3 regions of the Paenibacillus sp. ICGEB2008 genome follow, and region 2 is predicted to be linked to each of the others. Evidence: riboswitches for the same ligand, from Rfam matches in the RefSeq annotation. Region 2 holds a riboswitch; each other region holds the start of a gene.
What was found. A riboswitch is a leader RNA that binds a small molecule or an ion and turns the genes downstream of it on or off. The one in region 2 is predicted to bind glycine.
Positions count from the first base shown of each region.

Region 1: it holds a riboswitch for glycine, as region 2 does, so the genes downstream of both, sdaAB (L-serine ammonia-lyase, iron-sulfur-dependent subunit beta) here and C400_RS0114345 (alanine/glycine:cation symporter family protein) in region 2, are expected to answer to the same signal.
Region 3: it holds a riboswitch for glycine, as region 2 does, so the genes downstream of both, gcvT (glycine cleavage system aminomethyltransferase GcvT) here and C400_RS0114345 (alanine/glycine:cation symporter family protein) in region 2, are expected to answer to the same signal.

Region 1 is NZ_AMQU01000012.1:16,678-19,958, reverse strand. Features, by position in the region: gene C400_RS0112475 (DUF6359 domain-containing protein) at 1-1,407, opposite strand, end outside; glycine riboswitch at 1,622-1,736, shown strand; gene sdaAB (L-serine ammonia-lyase, iron-sulfur-dependent subunit beta) at 1,948-2,637, shown strand; partial or broken gene sdaAA (L-serine ammonia-lyase, iron-sulfur-dependent, subunit alpha) at 2,627-3,281, shown strand, end outside.
Region 2 is NZ_AMQU01000014.1:254,431-257,711, forward strand. Features, by position in the region: gene C400_RS0114340 (glycoside hydrolase family 1 protein) at 1-1,048, shown strand, start outside; glycine riboswitch at 1,217-1,301, shown strand; glycine riboswitch at 1,313-1,407, shown strand; gene C400_RS0114345 (alanine/glycine:cation symporter family protein) at 1,566-2,984, shown strand; gene C400_RS27870 (sensor histidine kinase) at 3,110-3,281, opposite strand, start outside.
Region 3 is NZ_AMQU01000008.1:75,968-79,248, reverse strand. Features, by position in the region: gene gcvH (glycine cleavage system protein GcvH) at 318-716, opposite strand; glycine riboswitch at 1,019-1,211, shown strand; glycine riboswitch at 1,212-1,308, shown strand; gene gcvT (glycine cleavage system aminomethyltransferase GcvT) at 1,388-2,488, shown strand; gene gcvPA (aminomethyl-transferring glycine dehydrogenase subunit GcvPA) at 2,613-3,281, shown strand, end outside.

The sequences.
Region 1 (3,281 bases), on a different contig from region 2:
CCATTGGACCGTTTGCACCAGGAAGGTGGCATCGTCTACTTCCTTAAAACCATCATATGTCTTTTTCGACTGTCCGTTTTCCTCACGCGCATATTTCGGAGTAGCATCTTCTACAGGGGAAGAATCACCGATAAATGCTGCCTTGCCTTGACCCACCTTGGAGATCGCAGCATAAGGACCTTCCGCACGGCCTCCGCCATTATAGACTCCTTGGTCTACTGCATTGCCCCATTTTTTTGTACCTGTCGGGATATAGGCAATTCCTTTGGCTTTGGTAGGATCAATAATAGCCAGCGTAGATCCCGCATGCATGGCAATCGAGCGTACACCCTTGGTAATGCCGAAGGATTGATCTGCGGCTACGATGTCCGTAGCATTTACATCGCCAAGCGCATTATAACGGAAACGAACACCAAAGTTGGTCGCCAGCCAATCGGAGCTTGTTAATCCTTGCATCGCCGGCGATGCAGCTTCTTCTGCAGTCATGCCTTTGGCCGGATTAGTATAGGCTCCACGACGGTAGCCATTCATAACCTCGGAGGAATCCCAACGGTTTTTGTTACGGTCGGCATTATAATGGTCGGAGATGAAGAACACACTTCCCCCGTTATTCACATATTGCAGCAGGGCAGCCTGCTCGGATGCCTTAAAGGCCACATTCGCTTCACCGATGATGAACACATCATATTGGCGCAGCTTATCATAGGTTATGGCCTGTTCTCCATAAGTAAAAGGAATAGGGCGGTTCAATTGATCCACAGTAAAGCCTACATTACGTAATCCATTGGCAAAGTCGGAGAAGGCGCCTTCAATGACCCAATCTGCTGCACCAGCCGTCTGTGCGTGCGTATTATCGAACAGCACCTTTTTGCCTTTTCCATCCGGCAGTGTAGTACCGGGTTGACCCGGGTTGCCAGGTTCAGGTTCGCCAGGTTCACCTGGTTCCCCCGGCTCGCTTCCACTCACCAGTTCCACAGCGCTTGGACTTTTTACTCCACCAAAATTATTGTAGGCACCAAGCGTACCTGTCACGCGAATTTTGCTGCCGACCAGTTCAGGATGACCTATTAACCCAAATTGCCCTCTGTACGCAGATGTCAGCTGCACATCCAATAGATTAGACGTGCTACGTTCATTGGCCTGGTCGGCAATCAGTACGTTAAAATCATTCGCAAACGGAGCAGAAAAATTAGCTGTTTTCGATCCGGTAGCATGTCCGACGATGTAGCCTTCCACCGTCACTGTACCTCCACTGCCTTGGCGCTGAAGTGCTTCGTCTACTGTCAATGCTCCCTCTGCCTTGACCTGACCGAATGGAACGAGGATCCCAATCAACAGCGATACGATCGCTGCTAGATGCAGCACCCCTTTCAAGCGTGAACCTGTGAACCGCAAGCCTTTTACCATACGTCAATATCCCTCCTATAATTCCATAAATGTACTTGTCCTCTATCAGATTAGCTGTCAATCTTCTAATTCCTTCCTGATTTCATCCATAATTATGTAAATTTTAATCTTTTTTATCGGAAACTCGCCTGTTTATGTAAAAATTGAAACCTGCGATTGACACCGAGCACGGCATACATTACGCTAAGAAAGATATGTAGAACGGTATACGCGAATGAAGATGACGGGAGAGTCTGTCCAGGGGCTTACACGCTGGCGGCACCGAAGGAGCAAGACGTCAGCACCCGGCTGGCGGATAATCTCTCAGGTCCATGTATCGTCATCTGACGCAACTCTGGAGAGAGCGCAAGCCACCCAAGGGGTAAGGCGGTAAGTACACCGCACGAAACTCTCAGGTAACGAGGACAGAGATAAGGGAAACTTCCTTATCCTGTCCTTTTTTGCGCTCACATTGTACGTCAGCATTAGGAACCGTCATAGCTGCGCACAAACGCGGAAATACCATATACTATGGTACTAGAACATACAGGGGGCCACACCATGCGTTTCAAAGATGTATTTTCCATTATCGGTCCGGCCATGACCGGACCTTCCAGTTCACACACTGCAGGCGCGGTGCGGCTTGCACGCGTTGCCCGTCACTGGCTCGGGATGCAGCCGGACCGTGCCCGCATGACACTGTACGGCTCCTTCGCCGACACCTACAAAGGACACGGTACAGACCTAGCACTCATCGCAGGCCTGCTCAATTACGATACAGACGACCACCGAATTCCAGATGCCGAGCAATGGGCGGAGCAGGCTGGAATGGCCGTGGAGTTTGCCGTCAGCGGACTACCCGCGCCCCATCCAAATACCGTCCGTTTTGAACTGTGGAAGGGTGAGGATCAGCGCACACTGCTGGGCTCCTCCATCGGCGGCGGCAGCATCCATGTCCAGCAGCTCAACGAATTCCGAGTCAACCTGACCGGGGAGCTGGCTACGTTGGTGCTTCTTCACTCGGATAAGCCCGGCACATTAGGTGCGGTGACTTCAGCACTCGGCGCTGCCGACATTAACATTGCCTATATGCATGTGGATCGCAAAGGCCGAGATGGAGAAGCACTTACCGCCATCGAAACGGACAGTCCTCCTACGGCTGAACTGATCGCAAAACTACGATCCTTACCACATATGTACGAAATTAAAATGATTAATTTGAAAAAAGGAGCTGAATCTGATGCGATTTAGCCATCTGCATGAAATCAGCGCCATATGCGCGGAGGAATCCACCACGATTGGCCGCCTGATGATTCAAGAGCAGGTACAAGAGACGAATACAACGGAAGAAGAAATCTTCCGCCAAATGTCTGATTATTATGAAGTCATGAAGGAGGCCGTTCATCGTGGTCAGACACAAGACACCGTATCCCGCAGTGGATTAACGGGCGGTGATGGCAAGCGTCTGGCCGAGTATCTGCGGGCAGGGGAAACCTGCTCCGGCGACGCCTCTGCACTCGCCATGGCTTATGCGCTATCCGTGTCGGAGGTTAATGCATCCATGGGGCGTATTGTGGCTACGCCCACTGCTGGCTCTTGTGGAGTCATCCCCGGTGTGTTCATTAGTGCGCAGGAGCGATTCGGCTGGGATGATGAGCATATGGTGCACGGCTTGTTCGCAGCCGGAGCCATTGGCTACGTCATCGCCAACAATTCCTTCATTTCCGGCGCGGAGGGAGGCTGTCAGGCTGAGATTGGCTCAGCCATCGGGATGGCCGCTGGCGCGATGGTGGAGCTACGCGGTGGCACACCTGAGCAGGCCGTTCACGCCGTAGGCTCGCTCTTAAGAACACGCTCGGCCTGATTTGCGACCCCGTCGCTGGACTCGTGGAGAT
Region 2 (3,281 bases):
TATTGAGCCTTTGGTAACACTGTCGCATTATGAAACACCGCTAGGTCTGACACAGAAGTATAATGGCTGGTTGGGACGCGAAGTCGTGGATCATTACGTAAAATATGCCGAAACGGTATTTACACGCTATAAGGATAAAGTAAAATACTGGCTGACCTTTAACGAAATTAATGTCATGACTATGAGCCCGTTTACAGGCGGCGGTGTGGTTATTGACCGTGTAGAAAACAAGCAACAAGCGATATATCAAGCATTGCACCATCAATTTGTAGCAAGTGCATTGGCGACCAAACGGGGACATGAGATCATTCCGGGCGCTCAGATCGGCTGTATGCTGGCCCGCATTGAAAGCTACCCACATACGTGTAACCCAGAAGATATCCTGAAAGCACAGCATGAAAATCAAATGAACCTGTTCTTTACGGATGTGCATGCTCGTGGGGGATATCCCAACTATATGAACCGCTATTTTGAAGAAAATAATATTGTGATCCAGACAGAACCCGGCGATGCCGAAATTTTGAAAAATAACACGGTCGATTTTATCTCATTTAGTTACTATATGACCTTGACCGTATCGGCAGGGCCAGAAGGCGAAAAGGCAGCAGGGAACCTGATAGGCGGTGTGAAAAATCCGTATCTGCAGTCTTCCGACTGGGGATGGCAGATCGATCCGATCGGCCTGCGTGTTACACTGAATACGTTTTATGATCGCTATCAAAAGCCACTGTTCATCGTGGAAAATGGCCTGGGTGCGTATGATAAGGTAGAAGAAGACGGCTCTGTGCATGACACGTATCGCATTGATTACTTGCGTCAGCATATTGCCCAAATGAAGGAAGCGATTGCTGACGGTGTTGATCTGATTGGTTACACCAGCTGGGGACCTATCGACCTTGTGAGCATGTCTACGTCCGAAATGTCCAAGCGCTACGGATTTATTTACGTTGATCTGGATGATGACGGTAACGGAACGCTTCAACGCTCCAAAAAGGACTCATTTAACTGGTATAAAAATGTGATAGCAACCAACGGTGAAGAATTATAATTCCATATCGTTTTGGCGGGTACAGCAGAGAAAATCCTCAGGATGCAATCTGCTGTACCCGCTTTTTGTATAGACACTCTATTGATTCTTTCAGAGGGCTTCACAAATTTTTCACTTGTAATAAGCTGAAATTTTTCTGTATAATGAATAAAAATTTCATATGTCTGGTTGATGTTTGCGGGAGATGGAATGAAAGTTCCAACCGAAGGGGCAAAACTCTCAGGTGCTTAGGCTGATTTACAGCAACGAGCAGGGACCGTAAACGGACAGAACTCTGGAGAGACCCTTAATTGGGCGCCGAAGGTGCACCGCAGATCACATCTGCTTAAACTCTCAGGCAAAAGGACAGAGACGCGAATAACCTGTGACAGGGATAGCCCTAGGCTTTTTATAAGCTTTTAGAGGTGAAATCCTGCACAAGATGGTTGTATTTTTTCGTGCCTTTAACCTCTCCAAGAGTCGAATCAACAGATTTGACTCTTTTTTGTTTTCTACTATGCTGAAGGAGCGGGTTGAAATGAATTTGGTACATGTGTTAGAAACGATTGACAGTTGGATGTGGGGAGCGCCGCTTCTAATTCTCGTCATGGGCACTGGGTTGTGGCTAACGATCCGTCTGAAGATGCTTCAGATTATTCGATTGCCCTTAGCGCTCAAGCTAATTGGTAAAGCGCCGGACGAAGGCAGCGGGGATGTCAGTAGCTTTGGAGCATTGAGTACGGCACTTGCAGCTACTGTAGGTACGGGAAGTATCGTCGGTGTCGCAACAGCGATCAAACTGGGTGGGCCCGGTTCATTATTCTGGATGCTGGTTGCAGCTTTTTTCGGGATGGCAACCAAATATGCGGAAGGGCTATTATCCGTTAAATACCGTGTTAAAGACCGGAACGGACAATTTTCGGGTGGACCGATGTATTATATTGAAAATGGGCTTGGCCGCCGTTTCAAGCCGCTGGCGATGTTGTTTGCCTTTTCTGGTATTCTTGTAGCACTATTTGGAATCGGTACTTTTCCGCAAGTAAAGGCTATCGTTTCTTCTACGGAAAGTAGCTTTGGCGTGCCAACAGTAGTTACAGCAATCATTATTTCCGTGTTGACGGCTGTTGTTACGATTGGAGGACTCAAAAGTATCGCCAAGGTATCCACAAAGATTGTTCCATTCATGTCGGGGCTCTATATCGTGGTTTGTTTAATCGTACTCATTAAGTTTGCAGGAGAGCTTCCTCATGCGATCGCACTAGTATTACAAGGGGCTTTCTCGACAACATCTGCGACGGGTGGATTTGCCGGAGCCACGATTATGCTGGCGATGCGAAGCGGAGTTGCCAGAGGGATCTTTGCAAATGAAGCTGGTTTGGGAAGTGCGCCAATCGCAGCAGCAGCAGCTAAGACGAAATGGCCCGCAGAACAAGGGCTAATATCCATGACGGGCGTTTTTATCGATACGATGATTATTTGTAATTTGACAGGATTTACATTGCTGGTTACGGGAATATGGAGTGGAAATGATGATGGAGGTCTGATGACTCAGCATGCGTTTTCCAGTGCCTTTCCGGCTGGAGCAGAGCTCGTGACGATTAGCCTTATTTTATTTGCGTTCACAACGATACTTGGCTGGAACTACTACGGGGAACGCTGTGTTGAATATTTGCTTGGGGTCAAGTGGATTAAACCATACCGTTATCTGTTCATCGTACTGGTTGCCGGAGGCGCGTTCATCAAGCTCGATGCCATCTGGCTGCTGGCAGATATTTTTAACGCCATGATGGCTTTTCCGAACCTGATTGCACTGCTCGGCTTGTCGGGAATTGTTGTTGCAGAAACCCGGACTTATATGAATTCTTTGTATCCTAATAAGAACAAGGGTATTCTTGCTGGTGCCAATGTAGGGGCGGCTATCCAAGTAGAAGAAAAGGGACAAACGGTAAATTCATAAATACTAAAAGGGAGTATCCTCAGCCATCACAGGCTTGAGGGTACTCCTTTTTTTAGGTTATAAGACTGGTGATTACCGACATTTTATTTATTCTGAATATCTCTTAATCCATAACGTTTACAAACCTAAGAGTTATTACATGGGAGCATAATCGTAATTTGAAAATGCGAATCCGTAATAGTTGTATTTAAATAACCACCATATTTCTTTATCACTTGCTGGATGTTAAGTAATCCATACCCATGTTTTTTTAAAGGGGGATTGTATGTTTTGGTTGAGAATGCTGTATTGAGATAA
Region 3 (3,281 bases), on a different contig from region 2:
TTGATGACAACATTTAAATTTAAAATAACGGACAACGTATTATACCTGCATAATTCTTCTTAATATGACCGATAACAATAGAAATTAGTCGAAAAAACAGTGCTGTAAATCTGCACACTTATATAGAGGAGCTCACCTCTAAATCTAATAAATCGACGTAATTACGTCTTCTAAAAGACAACAAAAAAATAGCCGCCATGTCAGATCATAGCGACTATTTTATACACAAAACGAGCGGACTAACGATGCTTTTATTCAATTCAATATCCATATAAAAATTTAGAATAAAGCGCTAATATTCCATCTTATATTGCTCGTTATTGTTCATCCGAAATCAACTGCTCGTACTGATCCGCAGACAGCAGCTTGCTCAGAGCTTCCTCGACATCATTGCCCATCTCTACTTCAATCATCCAACCCTTTTCATAGGGAGATTCATTCACCAGCTCAGGTGTGCTTTCCAGAGCTTCATTTACTTTCAATACGGTTCCCGCCACCGGAGCAAAAAGGTCGGATACGGTCTTCACCGATTCAATTGTACCAATCTCTGCCCCCTGTTCAATCGTTGCTCCCGCCCCAGGTAATTCCACAAAAACAATATCACCCAGTTGATGCTGTGCAAAGTCTGTAATGCCGATCCGCAACGTCCCGTCTGCTGTGCGCTGAACCCACTCATGTTCGTCTGTATACCAAAGTTCCCGTTTCACTTCACTCATCCTGCTTTCGCCTCACTTCCACATGAATAAAATGCTTTTAATCACCTGTATTAGACAGGTTAAGATTATGACAACATGAGCAATCATGTCAATAATACTAACAAAAATACTTCATGTTATCTCATATAGCATAGAATATTAAAAAATGATAACTTGTAACAAACGCTTACATATCCTTATTTATACATTAAATGTTTTTTGGATTGTTTTATATGACATTTTTATTGACATTTTGAATGAATTTGCGTATTAATGGGTTATAGCAAATGCTTTTGGAAATACCCCGACAACTGCAAACGCGGATGAACGCGGAGGGAGAGACTACCCAAAAAATTCGCATAGCTGTTGTCGTTTCTGAGACAGTTGTGCACGCGAACTCGGATCAACTTGTTACCTGCAAAACCGGGTAACCTACCGTTGATCCAAAAGGTAGCGCCGAAGGAGTAAACTTGCATTGCAGGTGAATCTCTCAGGCAAAAGGACCTCTGCCGGACGCATCTCTGGAGAGCATTCGCGATTAGAGCGGATCACCCAAGGGGAAACCTGGTTCACACCGGGGTAACTTTCTGGTATCAAGGACAGAGCTGAAAGAAGAGTATGGACTGCCGTCTATACGTTTCTTTCAGCCTGTCTTTTTTGTTTAGCCGATTACACTGGATAGGAGTGAAAAAATGTCTAATTTGCGAAGAACACCATTATTTTCGTCTTACGGGACGCAGCCCGGGGTTCGTTGTATTGACTTTGGCGGGTGGGAGCTTCCCGTTCAGTTTAACGGCATCCAAAAAGAGCATGAGGCCGTCCGGCAACGCGCGGGTTTATTCGATGTCTCGCACATGGGCGAGTTTTTGGTTGAGGGCAAAGAAGCCGAGGCTTTTTTGCAATGGGTAACCACGAATGATGTCAGCCAGTTGGAACCGGGCCAGGCACAATATTCACTCCTGTGTTACCCCGATGGAGGCGTAGTGGATGACTTGCTTGTATACTGCAAAGGACCAGAGCGCTACATGCTCGTTGTGAATGCCTCCAACATCGACAAAGATTGGGATTGGCTCATGCGCCACGTACCTGCATCGGTTCATCTGGAGAATGTGTCTGATGCGATCGCATTGCTGGCATTACAAGGTCCGGAAGCAGCACATATTGCCGCAGCCGTGACAGATACAGATATTACGAATCTGGCATCTTTCCGATTCCATGAGAACGTGCAATTGTTCGGAGCAAAAGCACTCGTCTCCCGAACCGGATATACCGGCGAAGACGGTTTTGAATTTTATATACCTGCTGAGGAAGCGCCCGCCGTGTGGAATGGTTTGCTTCGTTGCGGTGAATCGTATGGGCTAATTCCCGCTGGGCTTGGTGCTCGCGATACACTACGGTTTGAGGCACGGCTGCCGCTGTACGGACAAGAGTTATCTGCCACCATTTCACCGCTTGAGGCTGGTTTAGGTTTCTTCGTCAAGCTGAATAAAGGAGATTTTATCGGCAGAGAAGCACTGCAACACCAGAAAGAACAAGGAATTCCTCGCAAGTTGATCGGGCTGGAAATGATTGACCGCGGTATCCCGCGCGCTCATTATCCAGTCTTCGCGGAAGGCCAACACATTGGTGAGGTCACAACGGGGACTCAATCGCCCACCTTGAAGCGTAATTTGGGGCTAGCCCTGGTGGACAGTCGTTTTAGCACCCTATCTACACCGTTAGAGGTCGAAATTCGAGGTAAACGCCTGCGTGCGGAAGTGGTCGCAGCCCCCTTTTATAAGCGGCCACGCTGATCCTAAATCCTCTTCATTTCAAAAAAATGATCATGTCAGATACGAAATTCTGGATTTTCCAACTACGATTATGTATTAGCTAATTTACTATCTAAATTTTGCTTTTCGAAAGGAGCCAGAACTTATGAAGCAGCATCGCTATCTCCCCATGACCGAACAAGATCAAGCCGAAATGCTGCGTGTGGTGGGCGTATCATCCATTGATGATTTATTCAGTGACATTCCAGAGGCAATTCGATACCAAGGGGAACTCCCTCTTTCCTCTCGGCTTGACGAAAGAGCCTTAACTCGCCACATGGCCGAGCTGGCCGGACACAACGCCAATACAGACACACATGCCAGCTTTCTTGGTGCAGGTATTTATGATCATCATATTCCGTCCGTCATTCAGCACATCACCTCACGTTCCGAATTTTACACAGCCTACACCCCCTATCAGCCGGAAGTAAGCCAGGGCGAGCTGCAAGCCATTTTTGAATTCCAGTCGTATATTTGCGAATTGACAGGCATGGCAGTAGCGAATGCCAGCATGTACGATGGAGCGACAGCTCTGGCGGAAGCGGGCTCACTGGCCGCCGCAGCCACGCGCCGTAAACAGCTTATCGTATCAAGGTCTGTCCATCCAGAGGCACGCCAGGTATTGGTAGCCTATGCGCGCGGATTGGACTTGGACATCGTGGAGATCGGCTGTTCGGACGGCGTAACGGATGTCGATGCGCTTGCCGCGGCCGTATCGGAACAGACGGCGGCTGTCTTGATCCAAAGCCCCAACTTTTTTGGAGCCGTGGAAAAT